4 regions of the Actinoplanes sp. NPDC051859 genome follow, and region 2 is predicted to be linked to each of the others. Evidence: riboswitches for the same ligand, from Rfam matches in the RefSeq annotation. Region 2 holds a riboswitch; each other region holds the start of a gene.

Region 1 (4,338 bases), on a different contig from region 2:
CGCCCACGTCAGCGCACCACCGATAGCGGCGGTCCCTACGCCAATCACTACCGCTGGCCGCAGCTTACCGAGATCGCCGGCGCGGTGTGCTATTCCGAGCATCCAGCACGTTCCATAGGAGAGCAAATTTTGCAGGTGCCAGTAAGTGGGATAGTGGCTGATGCTGTCCCGCCAGCCAACGATGAGCAGCAGCCCCACGAGCGGCAGGAGAACCGTCGGAAGAGGCCACTTGCGGTAGAGGCGCAACAGCAGCGGCGTGAGAAGGACCAGCCAGAGGTACGTATTGAGATACCACAGCACCTCCAAGCCCAGTCGCTGCCCGAGATCGCTGTACGGTGGGAGCCCAGCCGGGAAGGCCCAGAACAGCATGTTCGGCCAGGCGGGTGCCTGCGTAGGCCACTGGAGGTCATTCGACCAGCCGAGTAAGAACATCAGCGGCACGATCACCAGGCCAAAAACCCAGAGAGCGGGCAGCAATCGGCGCAACCGGGTGAGGATCGCGCGCCGCGGTGAACGGTCCGCCGATGCGGCAGTCAGCGATCCACCGATGGCGAACATGAGGCCCATGGACGGAAAGGTTGCCTGCAGAATGTACGACCAGAAGGTGTGGAGCAGCACCACCCTGACGATCGCCGCCGCCCGCAGAGCGTCAAAATACCGATCACGAGCCCTCGTCGATTTCACCCTGAGCAACTTCCTGGTAACGGCACCCCATCCGGTGTTGCCGGCGAGGCAAGTCTCAGAGATCTTCGTAGATCGCATGGCGACACGGCTAACCCGATCGGCGTTACGTAGGTCACAGTGAGATAGCCACTCGCCGTGCAGGACCGCCCGACAGCCGTGGCCGCTTGTCGCCAAACGCCCACCGACGTTCACCGACCGCTGACCTCCGTCATCAGCGCAGCGCGGCGATACTCAGCGCGACGCAATCTGCCAACGTCGCACCCACTTCCACACCAGGCTGCCCGTCCCAGCCGCGGCCAGCCCCCACCACCAGCGGTGAACCGGCCGCGACAACCAAGTCCGGCAACACGTCGTGCGGGGCATGGCTCCACAACACCACAACAGCCGGACGAATCCGGCTCGCCACCTCCGCGAGCAAAGCCGCGTCCGGCACCGCGCCAAGATGAAGAGAGCCGACCCCCTGCTCGGCGAGAGCCGCAGCGAGAGCGTCCAAAGCCACCAAGTCCCTGCTGCGCGGCGGCGCAGCGAGCACTACCCGGACATCAGTGCCGGCCGGCGGACGTACCACAGCGGCGAACACCTCACTCAAACACCGGCCCAACACCCGCCGCGCCGCATCCCGCAACGGCTCAACCACCCGCGCACGACTCAAATGCACGAACGCCGGGGCCGCCAGCACATGCCACGTCGGCACCACGCCCCGCTCAGCCACCGCGGCAGCCAACGTCTCCCGCAAGGTCAGCACATCCAGACGCCGCGCCGCCCGAGCGATACCCCGCGCCGCCGAAGCGGTCGCGGGATCGCCCTCAGGCGCCGAACATCCGGAAAGATCCGCCCGGCGAGCCATCCGGGCCGCCTCCGCTGCGGGCATCCCCCGCGCGGTCAACCGGGCCATCGCCGCCAACACATCGAGATCGTCCGCGGTGTAACGACGATGCCGGCCGTGCTCATGCCCGCTCGGGCCCAAACCGTAACGCTGATGCCACGTCCGCAACGTCGTCGGCGCGACACCAAGCCGGCGCGCCACCGCGCCCGCACTCAACCCTGTCGGTTCCGGTCCAGCCTCGTCCGGACGAACGGCATCGTCGCCGTCGCCCACACAGAATTCCGCCTCGCGCACCGCCGACCCGCCCTCGAGGTCACCGACTACACCACGCGCGGACACGCGCAGGGCAGTGGCAGGTCTTCGGACTCGCGGGCACGACCGGAACCGATCCGATCTCCTACTGGCCGTCGCTTCCCAAGCCCCTCAAGGCCCAGTGCCGATGACGGCGGTCGTTCCAGCTCACCGCTGCGGGGCAGCCCCGGATTCCCACCGGGTTCCCTCTTACGACGCCACAACCTGAGGGCTGTGGCGAACCAGCTGCGCGGCTCAGCTTAGCGACGGACATCCCGGCGAGATGACCCGGCGGCATCCACACCGGGCAGCATCGCACGGGTGGCGTGCGAAGCGCGGGGCGGCGGCCGCACCGCCGACACTGCCTGTCGACCGAGCAGCCAGGACCTGACGATCCCCCCAAAGAGTTGCGAATCGGAGCGCGGCCGAGGGGTCCTGGAACGGCGGACCTCTGTCACCCATACGATGCAGTTGCCAGTTGCCGGCAATAAGGGGTGCAGTGATGCTGACAGCGGAGATCAAGCGGCGCTTCCTGGCGCACTTCGAGGCTAACGGCCACACGGTCGTGCCCTCGGCGCCCCTGCCCGCCATCGACGATCCGAACCTGCTGTTCATCAACGCGGGCATGGTCCAGTTCGTGCCGTTCTTCCTGGGCCAGCGCACCCCGACCTACCGGCGAGCCGTCAGCGTGCAGAAATGCATCCGGACGCCGGACATCGACGAGGTCGGCAAGACCAGCCGGCACGGCACGTTCTTCCAGATGAACGGCAACTTCTCCTTCGGCGACTACTTCAAGGCCGGCGCGATCCCCCTCGCCTGGGACCTGTCCACCAAGCCGGTCGCCGAGGGTGGCTTCGGGCTGGACCCCGAGCGGATCTGGGCCACGGTCTACCTGGACGACGACGAGGCCATCGACATCTGGCGACAGACCGGCATGCCCGCCGACCGGATCGTGCGCCGCGGCAAACGCGACAATTACTGGTCGATGGGCATCCCCGGCCCCGCTGGACCCTGCTCGGAGCTGTATTATGACCGTGGCCCCGCCTACGGTCCCGAAGGCGGCCCCGAGGTGGACGAGGACCGTTACCTGGAGTTCTGGAACCTGGTCTTCATGCAGGTCGAGATCGCTGACGTCGCATCGAAGGAGGACTTCCGGATCGTCGGTGACCTGCCCGCGCAGAACATCGACACCGGCATGGGCCTCGAACGGATGGCATCGATCCTGCAGGGCGTCGACAACCTGTACGAGATCGACGAGGTCCGCCCGATCCTGGCCAAGGCCGCCGAGTTGACCGGCAAGACCTACGGCAAGCAGTCGGGCCCGGCTGCCTCCGAAAGCCACCCCGACGATGTCCGACTCCGCGTGATCGCCGACCACGTCCGCACCTCGCTCATGCTGATCGGCGACGGCGTCACCCCGTCGAACGAAGGCCGCGGTTACGTGTTGCGCCGCATCATGCGCCGCGCGATCCGGTCCATGCGGCTGCTCGGCTGGCACGACAAGGCGTTGCCGGAGCTGCTGCCGATCGCACGCGACTGCATGGCCCCTTCTTACCCGGAACTCGCCACGGACTTCGACCGCATCGCGTCGGCGGCATACGGCGAGGAAGACACCTTCCTCTCCACGCTGCGCGCGGGCACCACCATTTTGGACACCGCTATCGCCGAGACCAAGCAGGCGGGCAAGACCCGGCTGGGCGGCGACAAGGCCTTTCAGCTGCATGACACGTACGGATTCCCGATCGATCTGACCCTGGAGATCGCCGCCGAGCAGGGCGTGCAGGTCGACGCCGACGGATTCCGGGCGTTGATGGCCGAGCAGCGCGAACGCGCGAAGGCGGATGCGAAGGCCCGCAAGACCGGCCACGCCGACCTGTCCGCCTACCGCACGGTGCTCGACGCGTCCGGACCGACCGAGTGGCTGGCCTACGAATGCCTGGAAACCGAGTCGAAGATCGTCGCGATCTGGGCGGGCGGCCAGCCCGCCGGTGCGGCGCAGGCCGGGGAAATCGTCACTGTCGCTCTGGACCGTACGCCGTTCTACGCGGAATCCGGCGGCCAGGACTCCGACGCGGGCCTGCTCACCGGCCCCAACCTCAGGGCCGAGATCATCGACGTGCAACGGCCGGTCAAAGGCCTGATCGCGCATACCGTACGGGTCCTCGACGGTGGCCTCGCCGTCGGCGACAACGTGCGGGCGATGGTCGACCCGGACTGGCGCACAGGAGCCCGGCAGGCGCACTCCGGCACCCACGTGGTGCACGCGGCGCTGCGGCAGGTGCTCGGCCCGACCGCCTTGCAGTCCGGCTCCTACAACCGGCCCGGCTATCTACGCCTCGACTTCGCCTGGCGCGGCGGCCTGTCCGACAGCGCCCGCAGCGAGGTGGAAGAGGTCGCCAACCTGGCCATCCGCCGGGACCTGCCCGTCGGCGTGCGCTACCTGTCCCTGGAGCAGGCCCGCGCCGCGGGCGCGCTCGCCTTGTTCGGCGAGACCTACGACGAGACCGTACGCGTGGTCGAGATCGGCGGCGACTGGT
Region 2 (4,338 bases):
CCTGGTCGCGGAAATGCTCGTGCGTGGCGACGGTGACGTCGTGACCGGCGGCTTGGAGCCGGGCTCCCAATCCCGTGTACGGGGCCACGTCGCCGGTGGAGCCCGACGTGACGATCAGCACCCGCACCCGCCCATCATCGCACCGGCCGCATGACCGGACGGCCCATCGGGCATGTTCCTGCTCGACGAGCCGGCAGTGGCGCGGGATTCGGGAGGATGCATGGACGTCGTCATCGGGATCGACACCGGAACTACTGCGACGAAAGCGGTTGCCGCCGGCCTCGACGGCGAGGTCCGCGCTGCCACGAGCGTGCACTATCCGCTGTCCGTGCCCGGCCCGGGCCGAGCCGAACTTGACCCCGCCGAGTTGCGCGACGCCGCCGCCAAGGCGCTCGTCACCGTGGCGCAGGAGTGCCGGGAGCGTGGCGACCACGTGCTCGCGGTCAGCCTCAGCGCCTTCCTGCACGGCCTTGCGCCACTGGACGGCAGCGGTACCGCCGCCGGTCCGCTCATGACCTGGGCGGACAACCGTTCGTCGCCGCAGACCGAGGCGATCGTCGCGTCTGGCCGCGCCAAAGCCCTGCAGGCCCGCACCGGCACGCCCGTGCATCCGATGTCGCCGTTGGCGAAGTTGGCCTGGTGGCGTGCGCACGAGCCGAGGATGCTGCGAGACACTCCGCGTTGGGGCGGCGTCAAGGAGATCGTGCTGGGCGGCCTGGCCCGGGCGGATTTCGTCGTCGACCTGTCGGTGGCGTCCGGCACCGGGCTCTACGACATCCATGAGCGTCGGTGGGATCCCGAGGCCCTGGATCTCGCCGGCATCGACGCCACCCGGCTCGCTGAAGTCGTGCCGACCACCACCGCTCTGCGCCTGCATCCCGACGTCGCCACCGCGGCCGGGTTGGCCCCGGACACCCCGCTCATCATCGGCGCCGCCGACGGGCCGCTCGCCAACCTCGGCGTGGGCGCCACCCCGCCCGGCGTCGCCGCGGTCTCGCTGGGGACGAGCGGAGCGTTGCGGACGGTCGTGGGCAAGCCCACCGCCGACGCTGCCGGGCGGCTCTTCTGTTACGCCCTCACCGAAGACCGCTGGGTGCTCGGCGGCGCCGTCAACAACGCCGGTTCGGTGGTGCGCTGGGCCGGCCAGACGATGGCGGAAGGCTTCGACCGTCCCGCCGCCGAAGGCGAGGACGCCGACGTCCGCGACGCCGCGCTGCTGGTCGAAGCCGCGGCGGTGGCGGCGGGCAGCGACGGCCTGCTCTGCCTGCCGTACCTGCTGGGGGAACGGGCACCGTGGTGGCGTGGCGGGATGCGCGGGGCCTATCTGGGGCTGCGCCGCGAACACGGCCGCGCGCATCTGGTCCGCGCTGCCGTCGAGGGGGTGTGCCAGCAGCTGGCCCTGGTCCGGGACACCTTCGGGGCCGAAGGGATCGAGCTGAGTGAAGTCCGCGCCACCGGGGGAGCGGTGGCCTCCGAGCTGTGGGTCGAGATCCTCGCCGCGACGCTGGACCTGCCCGTCGCCATCGCCGACACGCCGGAGGGTACCGCGATGGGCGCCTGCCTGCTCGGGCTGCACGCCATCGGCCGCCTGCCCGACCTGGACCGCGCCGCGGACCTGGTCGACGTCACCGCGCGCACCCACCCCGACCCGGCCGACGCGGCGCTGTACGGGCGGCTCCGGCCGCTCGTGGAACGGTCTGCACTGGCAGTCACCGACGTCCTGACCGAACTGGACCGGCTGGCGCCCTCGCCGCTGCCCGGCACCGAGAAGGCGGTCGGCGCCCGCGACGAGCACGTCCCCGACAGACCGCACTGATGCACCGGCGCCGCATTCGGCCGCCGGCCCGTGGAACAGGCCAGCCGCCGTGGGCGCAAGGTGGCGGGGTGCTCGCCGCGGGCCGCCCGCGCTGTCCTGCGAGTGCCGGGTGGCGGCCGGGTGAGGATGGCCACGACGGGTCGCGTTGACGGCGCGGGCGGCGGTGCGACAGAGTGACCGACGAGCGGTAGCGGAGGAACCCGGTGCAAATCCGGGACGGTCCCGCCACTGTGACCGGGCGGCTACGGCCGCCTGGGAGTCAGGAGACTCCTGCCGCTCGCTCCCTTTGACACGCGGGCGTGGACACCCGCGGGAAGGATCGTGGCGTGACGCCGTACCCGTTCTCCGCCGTCGTCGGGCTCGACGATCTGCGCCTTGCCCTGCTGCTCACGGCGGTGTCTCCGGCCGTCGGCGGGGTGCTCGTCCGCGGCGAGAAGGGCACCGCCAAGAGCACCGTCGTGCGCGCCCTCGCCGCGTTGCTGCCCGAAGTCGACGTCGTCCGGGGCTGCCGGTTCGCCTGCGACCCGACGGCGCCCGACTCCGGCTGCCCAGACGGCCCGCACGAGGCCGACGCTCCGCACGGGCACCGGCCCGCCGCGTTGGTCGAGCTCCCGGTCGGCGCCACCGAGGACCGGGTGGTGGGCACGCTCGACATCCAGCGTGCGCTCGCAGACGGTGTCAAGGCGTACGAGCCGGGTCTGCTGGCCGCGGCACACCGGGGCGCCCTCTATGTCGATGAGGTCAACCTGCTGCCCGACCACCTGGTGGACCTGCTGCTGGATGCGGCGGCGATGGGCCGGGCACATGTCGAGCGCGACGGCGTGTCGGTCAAGCACGCCTCCCGGTTCCTGCTGGTGGGCACGATGAACCCGGAAGAGGGCGAGCCGCGGCCGCAGCTCGTCGACCGGTTCGGGCTGGTGGTGACCGTGGCGGCCCCTCGGGACGCGGTGCAGCGGGCTGAGGTCGTCCGGCGACGGCTGGCGTACGAGGCAGACCCGGCCGGGTTCGCGGCCAGCTTCGGTGCCGCCGAGGAAGCTCTCGCCGCGCGGATTGTGACCGCGCGGGCCGCCCTGCCCGCGGTGCACCTGCCGGACGCCGAGCTGGACCGGATTGCCCGGGTGTGTCTCGCGTACGGGGTGGACGGCATGCGCGCCGACATCGTGGTGGCCCGGTGCGCGGTGGCCCTTGCCGCCTGGCACGGCCGGGACCGGGTCACGGCCGACGACATTCGCGACGCCGCCCGGCTGGCCCTGCCGCACCGCCGCCGCAAGGACCCGCTGGACCCGCCCGGCACCGATGAGCAGCGCCTCGAAGAGGCCCTCGAGCAGGCCGACGCGGAGGCCCCGCCGGAGTCCGACGACGACCCGGACGGCGGGCCCGACGGCGGCAGCCCGGACGGTGGGCCCGACAACGGTGGTGGGCCCGACAACAACGGTCCAGACAACGGTCCTGACCAGGGCGAGCCCGGTGGTAGCGGTCCCGGCAGCGGTGCTGCGGGTGCCGACCCCGGCGGTGGTGCGGATGACCGTGGTCCGGAGCCCGCAGCCGACCGGGATCCGCGGGACGCCGCGGATCCGCGGGAGCACACTGAGGACAAGCCTGGGCAAGCCGCCGGCGGTGCGGCGCAGGCGGGAACGGCGTACCGGCCGCGCACATTCCGCATCGGCGCGCGCGGTGAAGGCGGCCACGCCGGTCGACGCTCACCGGCCTTTGCGCGCCGCGGCCGCGTGGTCGGCTCCCGGGTGCCGCACGGCAAGCTGGCCGGGGCGCCGCACCTGCCGGCCACGCTCCGGGCAGCCCTGCACCGGCGGGCCACCGCGACACCCGTTCCCGGGTCGTTGCGGGCCGTCTCCTGCGTGCAGCCGCGTGACCTGCGTGAGGCGGTGCACGTCGGGCGGGAGGCCAACCTGGTCCTGTTCGTGGTCGACGCCTCCGGCTCGATGGCGGCCCGTCAGCGGATGACTGTGGTCAAGACCGCTGTGCTGTCGCTGCTGCGCGACGCGTACCAGCGCCGGGACCGGATTGGCATGATCACCTTCCGGGGCTCCACGGCCGAGCAGGTGTTGCCACCGACCTCCAGCCACGAGGTCGGTGTGCTGCGCCTCGCGAGCCTACGGACCGGGGGCCGCACCCCCCTCGCGGCCGGGCTGCGGCAGGCCGCCGCCACCAGCGCCACCGAGCGCCGCCGCGATCCGCGCCGCCGCCCGTTGCTGGTGGTCGTCACCGACGGGCGAGCCACCAGCGGCGGCGACCCGGTCGAGGTCGCGCCCGCCCTCGCCGGGGTCGCGACCGTCGTGGTCGACTGCGAGTCCGGCCCGGTGCGGTTGGGCCTGGCCCGCCGCCTGGCCGCCGCCCTGCACGCCGACGTCATGCCGTTGGACGCACTCGCTGCCAACGGGCCGGGCGCCCACGGATCCCACCGGAGGGCTGCCTGATGCCGCAGGGACAGGTCACCTCGGTGCCGAACGACGGCCTCACCACCCGCCAGCGTCGCCGCCAAGCCGTCCTCGCCGTGCACACCG
Region 3 (4,338 bases), on a different contig from region 2:
TGTCGAGCAGGTTCAAATAGAACTGGACGTGCACCGCCTCTTCGAACAACTGCCGAGACAGATACAGCCGGCCCTCGGGCGAGTTGACGTGCTGGTACAGGTTGAGCACCAGGTTGTTCGCCACGATGGTGTCGCCGGTGGCGAAGAACGCGACCAGCCGCGACACCAGATGCTGCTCGGCCGCCGACAGCTTCGCCAGGTCGGCGAGGTCGGAATGCAGATCGACCTCCTCGACGGTCCAGGTGTTCTTGATCGCGTCCTTGAACCGGTCGAAGAAGTGCGGGTACCGCATCGGCCGCAGCGTCAGGTCCATGCCCGGGTCGAGCAACATCTGCCGCTGGGCCGGGGCGGGTGTGGTGTCGGTGGTGCGGGGTTCGGGAATGGTCGTCACTGGCAGGCCTCACAGCTTTCAGGATTTTCCAGGGAACAGGCCAGGGCTTCCTCGTCGGACACCGTCGGCAACGCAGCGACCGCCGGGAGCACCGAGGTGGTGGCCTGCTGAATGCGCGTCGCGGGCCGCGACCGCAGGTAGTACGACGTCTTCAGCCCGGCTTTCCAGCCGTAGAGATACATCGAGGAGAGCTTGCCGATGGTCGGCGCACTCAGGAACAGGTTCAGCGACTGCGACTGGTCGATGTAGGGCCCGCGGGCAACCGCGAGATCGATCAGGGCTTTCTGCGGCAACTCCCACGCCGTGCGGAACAACTCCCGCACTTCGGCCGGCAGCTCTGTGATGCCTTGCACCGAACCTTCGGCCCGCTTGATCTGGTCCCGGACCGGTGCCGTCCACAGCCCGCGCGCCTTCAGCTCCCGGACCAGGTAGGTGTTGATCTGCAGGAACTCGCCGGACATCGTCTCGCGCTTGAACAGGTTGGACACCTGCGGCTCGATGCACTCGTAACACCCGGCGATCGACGCGATGGTCGCGGTCGGCGCGATCGCGATCAACAGCGAGTTCCGCAACCCGTGCTCGGCGATCTGCGTCTTCAGCTCAGCCCACCGCGACGTCTGCTCCGGCGTGGCACCCCACAACTCGTGGTGCAGATCGCCCTTCGCCGCCCGAGTCTCCGAATACGCCGGGTGCGGACCGAACTGCTGCGCCAACGCCACGCTGGACTCCAACGCGGTCAGGAAAATCTCCTCCTGCACGCGCGTCGACAACTCCCTCGCCTGCGCCGAGTCGAACGGCAGCCGCAGCTGGAAGAACGCGTCCTGCAACCCCATCAGCCCGAGCCCGACCGGCCGCCACCGCGGGTTCGACGCAGCGGCCTGCTCCGACGGGTAGAAGTTGATGTCGATCACCCGGTCGAGGAACACCACCGCGGTCCGCACCGTGGCGCGCAGCTTCTCCCAGTCGACGCCGCCGTCGCTGATGTGCGCGCTCAGGTTGATCGACCCGAGGTTGCACACCGCGGTCTCGTCGTCGGCGTTTACCTCGAGGATCTCGGTGCACAGGTTCGACAGGTGAATCGTGTTACCCGGGGCGCCGGTCTGGTTCGACAGGCGGTTCGACGCGTCCTTGAACGTCATCCAGCCGTTGCCGGTCTGGGCCAGGGTACGCATCATCCGGCCGTACAAATCACGGGCCTTGACGGTCTTAACGGCCTTCTTCTCCGCCCGGCGGTAGGCCTCGTCGAAGGCCTCGCCGAACAGGTCGGGCAGCTCAGGGGCGTCGGACGGGTCGATCAGCGACCAGTCGGCGTCAGCCTCGACCCGACGCATGAACTCGTCCGGAATCCAGTTCGCCAGGTTCAGGTTGTGCGTGCGGCGCGACTCCTCGCCGGTGTTGTCGCGCAGCTCCAGGAACTCCTCGACGTCCGGGTGCCACGGCTCCAGATAGACACAGGCCGCACCCTTACGCCGGCCGCCCTGGTTGACCGCGGCGACACCCGCGTCGAGGGTCTTCAGGAACGGCACGATGCCGTTCGACTTGCCGTTCGTGCCCCGGATCAGCGCGCCCCGGCCGCGGACCCGCGACCAGGAGATGCCGATGCCGCCGGAGAACTTCGACAGCTTCGCCACCTGGTGATACCGCTCATAGATCGAGTCCAGCTCGTCCTTCGGCGAGTCCACCAGGAAACACGACGACATCTGCGTGTGCCGGGTCCCGGAGTTGAACAGCGTGGGTGAGCTGGGCAGATACGCCAGCGACGACATCAGCCGGTAGAAGCCGATCGCCTCACCAGGCTCGGTCGACAGGCCACACGCGACCCGCAGCAGCCAGTACTGCGGAGTCTCCACGACCTCCCGCGTCTCCGGGTGGCGCAGCAGGTAACGGTCCGCGACGGTCCGCAGGCCGAAGTACTCAAACCGCAGGTCACCATCGAGGTTGACGGCGTCATCAAGCTTGCGCGAATTCCGGGCGACGAACGCGGCGGTCTCGTCGCCGATCAGCCCCTGCTGGTGGGCATAACGGATGGACTGGCTGAAACTCGCCACACCCTGGTTACGGACTTCCTTGTCCACATAGGCAGCGAGCAACCGAGCGGCAAGCTTCGAATACTGCGGTTCCTCGCTGATCAGCTCAGCGGCGGTCTGGATCGACAGTTTGTCCAGCTCAGCGGTGGTAGCGCCGTCGTACAGGCCGCTGATCGTCTTGGTGGCGACCCGCAGCGGCTCCACCTCACCGAGGTCAGCCACCCACCGCTCGACCGCCTTGACGATCTTGTTGACGTCGACGGTCTCCAGGTCCCCGTTGCGCTTACGCACCTGCATCGCGTGCCGCCGCTGCTCCGGCACGGTGGTCTTCTCCGGTGTGAGCGTCATGCCCTCTCCTCGCGAGCCCATGGCCTTCGGGCACGCGGGGGCAGACACCACCAGCTCGCAGCTCACTGACCGCCGCAGAGCATCAGGGGCGTCGGCCGTCCCACGCGGCCTTCGACCGCCGCACACCCCAACGGTGCGCGGCGCGCTGGCAGGTCTTCGGACTCGCGGGCGTCGAACTCGATTCCTACTGGCCGTCGCTTCCCAGGCTTGGCGCCCAGTGCTGTGTGACGGCGGTCGTTCCCACTCACCGCTGCGGGGCAGTCCCGGATTTCCACCGGGTTCCCTCTTGCCTCGACCCCACCCTCACGGCACGGCCGAACCAGCTGCGGGCAACACCATATCTGGGTGGCCCCCGAAAACCACAACCCCACATGGTGTGTTCCCGAGATCGCCACCCGCGGTGAGTACACACTTGAGAGTGTGAGCGATGCCGCTATGCCTACGCCGGACGAACTGTCACTTGATGTGTTGTTGCGGCTAGCGCGGCGAGAGATGACAGACGATGACGGTGACGCTCCGCAGCCGGCATTCGTCGCCCTGCACCGGCGGCCGACCCGGGAGGTCTTCGACCGCGCCGCCGCACTGGCCTGCGACAGCGACGCCGAGCAGCGCGAACTGGGTGTGCGGATCTTGCGGGAGCTCGGCGATGAGCAGCCCGATGGACATCGGCCCTTCCGCGACGAGACGGTTGCGCTGATGCGTACCCGGCTTCGCGAAGAGACCGATCCTGCCGTGCTGCACTGGATCGTGTCGGCACTGGGCTATCACCACGACAAGGAAGCATTGCCGCAGGTCGTTGCCCTCGCGGATCACCCCGACGAGTGGGTGCGGTTTCACGTCGCGGCTGCCCTGCCAGGCCTGGTCAACCTCGACCAGGTGGAACCCGAAGCCGCCGATGCGCTGCTGCGGCTCTGCCACGACGACGACGCCGAAACCCGCTACTACGCCCTGTATGCGGTGACCCGCGACATCCCGAGCATGGACCTGCAGGCGGTCACTGAACTGGTTACGCAGCTGGCGAACGATCCCGACGATCAGGTCCGCGCCATGGCCGCCGGGCACCAGGAGGCAGTCCACGAAGTGCGTGAGCTCCTCACCGACGCCTTCGGTCCCGGCGGGTACGACTACCTGATCGGTCCTGTACTGGTCACACTCGACTGCGCAGGCAACGTCGCCGACGCCGGGGCGTGGCTAGACAAAGAAATCTGTCGGCATCTCGGCACCGCCGCAGACCGGTTCCCCACCTCGACCATTGCGGAACAACTCGTCACCTGGTGGGCGGACAAAGAAGAGCGCCGATGGGCCTGAAACAGTTGGCGCCGACCAGCGCTCACTAATCCGCCATCCGCTCAAGAGACGTGTGCAGGACGACACGCCTCGGCTGGACGATGCTGTCCCGCCGAGGCATGTCGCTGTAAGAGATCACTAGAGGTCGAACTCGCCGTCCCGCACACCACCGGTAAACGCCGCCCACTCACCGTGGGTGAAATGGTGCGCCGGCTTGCTCCGGTCCTTGGTGTCACGAACGAGAACTTCAAGGTCCGTAACCATGACCTCGACGCATTGGCCGCT
Region 4 (4,338 bases), on a different contig from region 2:
ACGACCTCACACCCGAACCGGCGCCGTCCGGCTCGGTGGACTACGGAGCGTACCGATGAGCTACACCCGTACCGAAATGATGGTCGTCGCGGGTGCCCGGGCGATGGCCGGGCAGAACGTCTGCTTCGTCGGCATCGGGCTGCCGAACATCGCGGTCAACCTGGCCCAGCGCACGGTCAACCCGGGCATGCAGCTGATCTACGAGTCGGGCGTCTACGGCGCCCGGCCCGCCCGGCTGCCGCTGTCCATCGGCGACCCGTGCCTGGTCACCGGCTCCGACATGGTGATGAGCATGGTGGAGCTCTTCCAGTACTACCTGCAGGCCGGGCTGGTCGACCTGGGCTTCCTCGGGGCGGCCCAGCTCGACCGGCACGGCAACATCAACACCACGGTGATCGGTGACTACGCCCACCCGAAGATCCGGCTCCCCGGGTCCGGTGGCGCCTGCGAGATCGCGCAGAACGCCGGCGAGGTCATGGTCCTCATGCGGCAGTCGAAGCGATCCTTCGTGCAGAAGATCGACTTCCGGACCAGCTCCGGCCGGCGGCTGTCGAAGGTCATCACCGACCTCGGTGTCTACACGATGACCGGGGAGGGCGCCGAGCGGCGGCTCGTGCTCACCGGCGTGCACCCCGGCATCTCGGTGGACGACGTGCGGGAGGCCACCGGCTGGGAGGTCGAGGTCGCTGACGATCTCGCCACCACCGAGGCGCCGAGCGACGAAGAGCTGAGGTTGCTGCGCGAGGAACTCGACCCGGAAGGCGCGTACCTGAAATGAGTCACGTGTTCGGCCGGGTGGCCGAGGACGCACCGCGGATCGGCTCGGCGCTGGGCACGCAGATGTGGGACACCGCCGGCAAGCGTTACCTCGACGCCGCCGGCGGTGCCATCGTGGTGGGCGTCGGCCACGGCGAGGCCGCGGTGCTGGACGCCCAGTCCGAGCAGGCCCACGCCGTCGCCTACGCGCACGGCTCGGTGTTCCGCGCCGACGTCCTCGAGGCGTACGCCGACGACCTCGCGGCCGTGCTGCCCCTGGACGACCCGAAGATCTTCCCGGTCTCCGGCGGCAGCGAGGCGGTGGAGACCGCGTTCAAAATGGCTCGCGCTTACCACCTGGCCCGCGGCGAGGACCGGCACGCCATCGTCAGCCGGGTCGGGTCGTACCACGGCAACTCGCGCGGGGCTCTGGACGCATCCGGGCGGGCGTCGCTGCGCAAGCCGTACCTGCCGTGGCTCGGGCACGCCACGCAGACGTCCACACCGTACGAATATCGGTGTGCTTTTCCGGACACCCACCCGGTGGGCTGCGGCGCCCGGCATGCGGCGGCGCTGGCCGAGCTGTTCGAGGCGCAGCCGGTGGCGGCGTTCATCGCCGAACCCATCGCGGGCGCTGCGCTGGGCGCCTGCGTGCCGCCCGATGACTACTGGCCGGCCGTGGCCGAGGTGTGCCGCCGCTACGGCGTGCTGCTCATCGCCGACGAGGTCATGACCGGATTCGGCCGCACCGGCACCTGGTTCGGCGTCGACCACTGGGGGGTGCGCCCCGACATCCTCGTGTCCGCCAAGGGCGCAGCGTCCGGCTACTGGCCGCTGGGCCTCGCCGTCGCCTCGGGACGCGTGCACGACACGATCGCGGAGACCGGTTTCACGCACGGCTTCACGTACTCGCACCACCTGGTCGGCGCCGCCACCGGCCGTGCCGTACTCAAAATCATGCACGACCGGGACCTGGTCACCGCCAGTCACAAGTCGGGGGAGTTGCTGCGCGACACGCTGCACGCCGGGCTGGCCGACTGTGCGCACGTCGGCGACATCCGTGGTCGTGGCCTGCTCGTCGGCGTCGAGATCGTCGCCGACCCCGACACCAAAGCACCGTTCGACCGCGCCGAGAAGATCACCGAGCGGGTCCTGGCCGCGGCCCGGGAGGCCGGGCTGCTGCTGTACGCCGGCACCGGCTGCGCTGACGGCGTGAACGGCGATCTCATCCTGCTCGGTCCGCCTCTGACCACCACCACCGCCGAGATCGAGGAAATCGCCACCGGCACCGCAGCCGCGATCGTGAGCGTCGTGTCGGCTGGTTGACGCGTGCACCCGGACATCCCTGGCCCGTCCGCCAGGGATGTCCGTAGGATGGCTGACGGTGCTGGTTCGCCCGTTCCTGACAGAGCGGGCGTCGTAAGAGGGAACCCGGTGCAAGACCGGGACTGCCCCGCAGCGGTGAGTGGGAACGACCGCCGTCATGAAGCACTGGGTGCCGCCATCGGCGCCTGGGAAGCGACGGCCAGTAGGCGACCGTGATGGTCATGCCCGCAAGTCCGAAGACCTGCCAGTGCTGCGTACGCCGACCGGTGTGCGCCGCCGGCGGCCTCTCGGGAGGGCCAGAGCGGAAGCCTGGGCACTCCACCGTGCCCGCCTTCCCTTTGTGCTTCTCGGGTTCTGCCGGGCACTTCGAGGGAAGGACCCCCCGGTGAGCAGTACCTTCGGGCAGAGCACCGTACTCGGCTATCCGCGGATCGGCGCGAACCGCGAGTTGAAGCAGGCCGTCGAGGCCTACTGGGCTGGCAAGATCGACGCCGCTGAGCTGGAAGCCACCGCGGCCGGGCTGCGGTCCGAGGTGTGGCAGATGTTGCGCAACGCCCGCCTCGACGCGATCCCGTCCAACACGTTCTCCTACTACGACCACGTCCTCGACACCGCCGTCGCTGTCGGCGCCGTGCCGCAGCGGTTCGCGCGGCTCGGCCTGTCCGACCTGGACACCTATTTCGCGATGGCGCGGGGCGTGGACGCTGAACCGGCGCTCGAGCTGACCAAGTGGTTCGACACCAACTACCACTACCTGGTTCCCGAGATCGACCCGGACACTGTTTTCTCGGCGAACCCGGCCAAGGCGCTGCAGGAGTACGCGGAAGCCCACGCGTTGGGCATCGACACCCGGCCGGTCTTGGTCGGACCGGCCACGTTCCTGCTGCTCGCCAAGGGTGCCGACCCATTCGCCCGGCTGAACGACCTCGTCGAGGTCTACGCGCAGATCTTGACCACTCTGGCTGCGGCGGGCGTTGCGTGGGTGCAGCTGGACGAGCCCGCCTATGTCGGTGACCGCACCGCAACCGAGATCGAAGCGCTGCGGGCTGCGTACACCCGCCTCGGTGAGGTGGAGCACCGGCCGCGGATCTTCGTCGCCACGTACTTCGGTGAGCTGGGGGACGCCCTGCCCGCCCTGCTCGACACCCCGGTCGAGGCCGTCGGTCTCGACCTCGTCGCGGGCATGGGCAACCTGCGGCGGCTTGCCGCCGCCGGCCCGCTGCACGGCAAGACCATCGTCGCCGGCCTGGTCGACGGCCACAACATCTGGGCCACCGACCTGCGGCAGGCCGTCGCCACCGGGGCCACTGTCACCGGGCTCGCCGACCACGTTGCCGTGTCCACCTCGTGCTCCCTGCTGCACGTCCCGGTCGACCTGTCGGCGGAGAAGCGCCTCGACCCGGGTTTGTTCGCCCGGCTCGCCTTCGCCCGGCAGAAGGTCGACGAGGTGGTGCTGCTGGGCACGGCGCTGCGGGACGGCACCGCACACCTGCCCGAGTCGCTCCCGCCGGTCCCGGCCGCCTGGACCGACTACGACGTGCGGTCGCGACTCGCCGCCCTCACCCCAGCCGACCGGCAGCGCGGCGCCTACGCCCAGCGGGCCGTCGCCCAGCAATCCCGGCTCAATCTGCCGCCGTTGCCCACGACCACCATCGGTTCCTTCCCGCAGACCACCGACCTGCGTCGCGCCCGCGCCGACCTGCGGGCCGGCACCCTCGATGCGGCCGGCTACGCCGAGCGGATGCGCGCCGAAGTCGCCCACGTCATCCGCCTCCAGGAGAAACTGGGCCTCGACGTGCTCGTCCACGGCGAACCCGAGCGCAACGACATGGTGCAGTACTTCGGCGAACAGCTCGACGGGTTCGCCGCCACCGACCACGGCTGGGTCCAGTCCTACGGCTCCCGCTGCGTGCGGCCGCCGATCATCTACGGCGACGTCGCCCGCAAGGCACCGATGACCGTGGAATGGTCGACCTACGCCCAGTCGCTGACCCTGAAACCCGTGAAGGGCATGCTGACCGGTCCGGTCACGATTCTGGCCTGGTCGTTTGTGCGTACGGATCAACCACGGTCCGCAACCGCAGACCAGGTCGCCCTCGCCTTGCGTGACGAATGTCGTGACCTGGAGGCGGCAGGCATCACGGTCATTCAGGTCGACGAGCCGGCGCTGCGCGAGACGCTGCCCCTGCGCACGGCCGATCAGCCGGCCTACCTGGACTGGGCGGTCGGCGCGTTCCGCCTCGCCACCAGCGGGGT

Evidence for each region. Region 2 has a riboswitch for cobalamin ahead of ACIA1L_RS24380 (VWA domain-containing protein). Riboswitches for the same ligand answer to the same signal wherever they lie in the genome.
Region 1: it holds a riboswitch for cobalamin, as region 2 does, so the genes downstream of both, ACIA1L_RS30690 (MerR family transcriptional regulator) here and ACIA1L_RS24380 (VWA domain-containing protein) in region 2, are expected to answer to the same signal.
Region 3: it holds a riboswitch for cobalamin, as region 2 does, so the genes downstream of both, ACIA1L_RS17070 (ribonucleoside-diphosphate reductase subunit alpha) here and ACIA1L_RS24380 (VWA domain-containing protein) in region 2, are expected to answer to the same signal.
Region 4: it holds a riboswitch for cobalamin, as region 2 does, so the genes downstream of both, metE (5-methyltetrahydropteroyltriglutamate--homocysteine S-methyltransferase) here and ACIA1L_RS24380 (VWA domain-containing protein) in region 2, are expected to answer to the same signal.

The regions. Positions count from the first base shown of each region.
Region 1 is NZ_JBITBX010000018.1:85,722-90,059, forward strand. Features, by position in the region: gene ACIA1L_RS30685 (acyltransferase) at 1-762, opposite strand, end outside; gene ACIA1L_RS30690 (MerR family transcriptional regulator) at 896-1,849, opposite strand; cobalamin riboswitch at 1,844-2,063, opposite strand; gene alaS (alanine--tRNA ligase) at 2,304-4,338, shown strand, end outside.
Region 2 is NZ_JBITBX010000010.1:73,277-77,614, reverse strand. Features, by position in the region: gene ACIA1L_RS24390 (glycosyltransferase) at 1-127, opposite strand, end outside; gene ACIA1L_RS24385 (gluconokinase) at 221-1,816, shown strand; cobalamin riboswitch at 1,985-2,109, shown strand; gene ACIA1L_RS24380 (VWA domain-containing protein) at 2,143-4,251, shown strand; gene cobO (cob(I)yrinic acid a,c-diamide adenosyltransferase) at 4,251-4,338, shown strand, end outside.
Region 3 is NZ_JBITBX010000006.1:66,382-70,719, reverse strand. Features, by position in the region: gene ACIA1L_RS17075 (ribonucleotide-diphosphate reductase subunit beta) at 1-331, opposite strand, end outside; gene ACIA1L_RS17070 (ribonucleoside-diphosphate reductase subunit alpha) at 388-2,766, opposite strand; cobalamin riboswitch at 2,896-3,105, opposite strand; gene ACIA1L_RS17065 (HEAT repeat domain-containing protein) at 3,259-4,074, shown strand; gene ACIA1L_RS17060 (DUF397 domain-containing protein) at 4,192-4,338, opposite strand, start outside.
Region 4 is NZ_JBITBX010000013.1:129,973-134,310, reverse strand. Features, by position in the region: gene ACIA1L_RS28205 (CoA transferase subunit A) at 1-59, shown strand, start outside; gene ACIA1L_RS28200 (CoA-transferase subunit beta) at 56-778, shown strand; gene ACIA1L_RS28195 (aspartate aminotransferase family protein) at 775-2,082, shown strand; cobalamin riboswitch at 2,128-2,346, shown strand; gene metE (5-methyltetrahydropteroyltriglutamate--homocysteine S-methyltransferase) at 2,468-4,338, shown strand, end outside.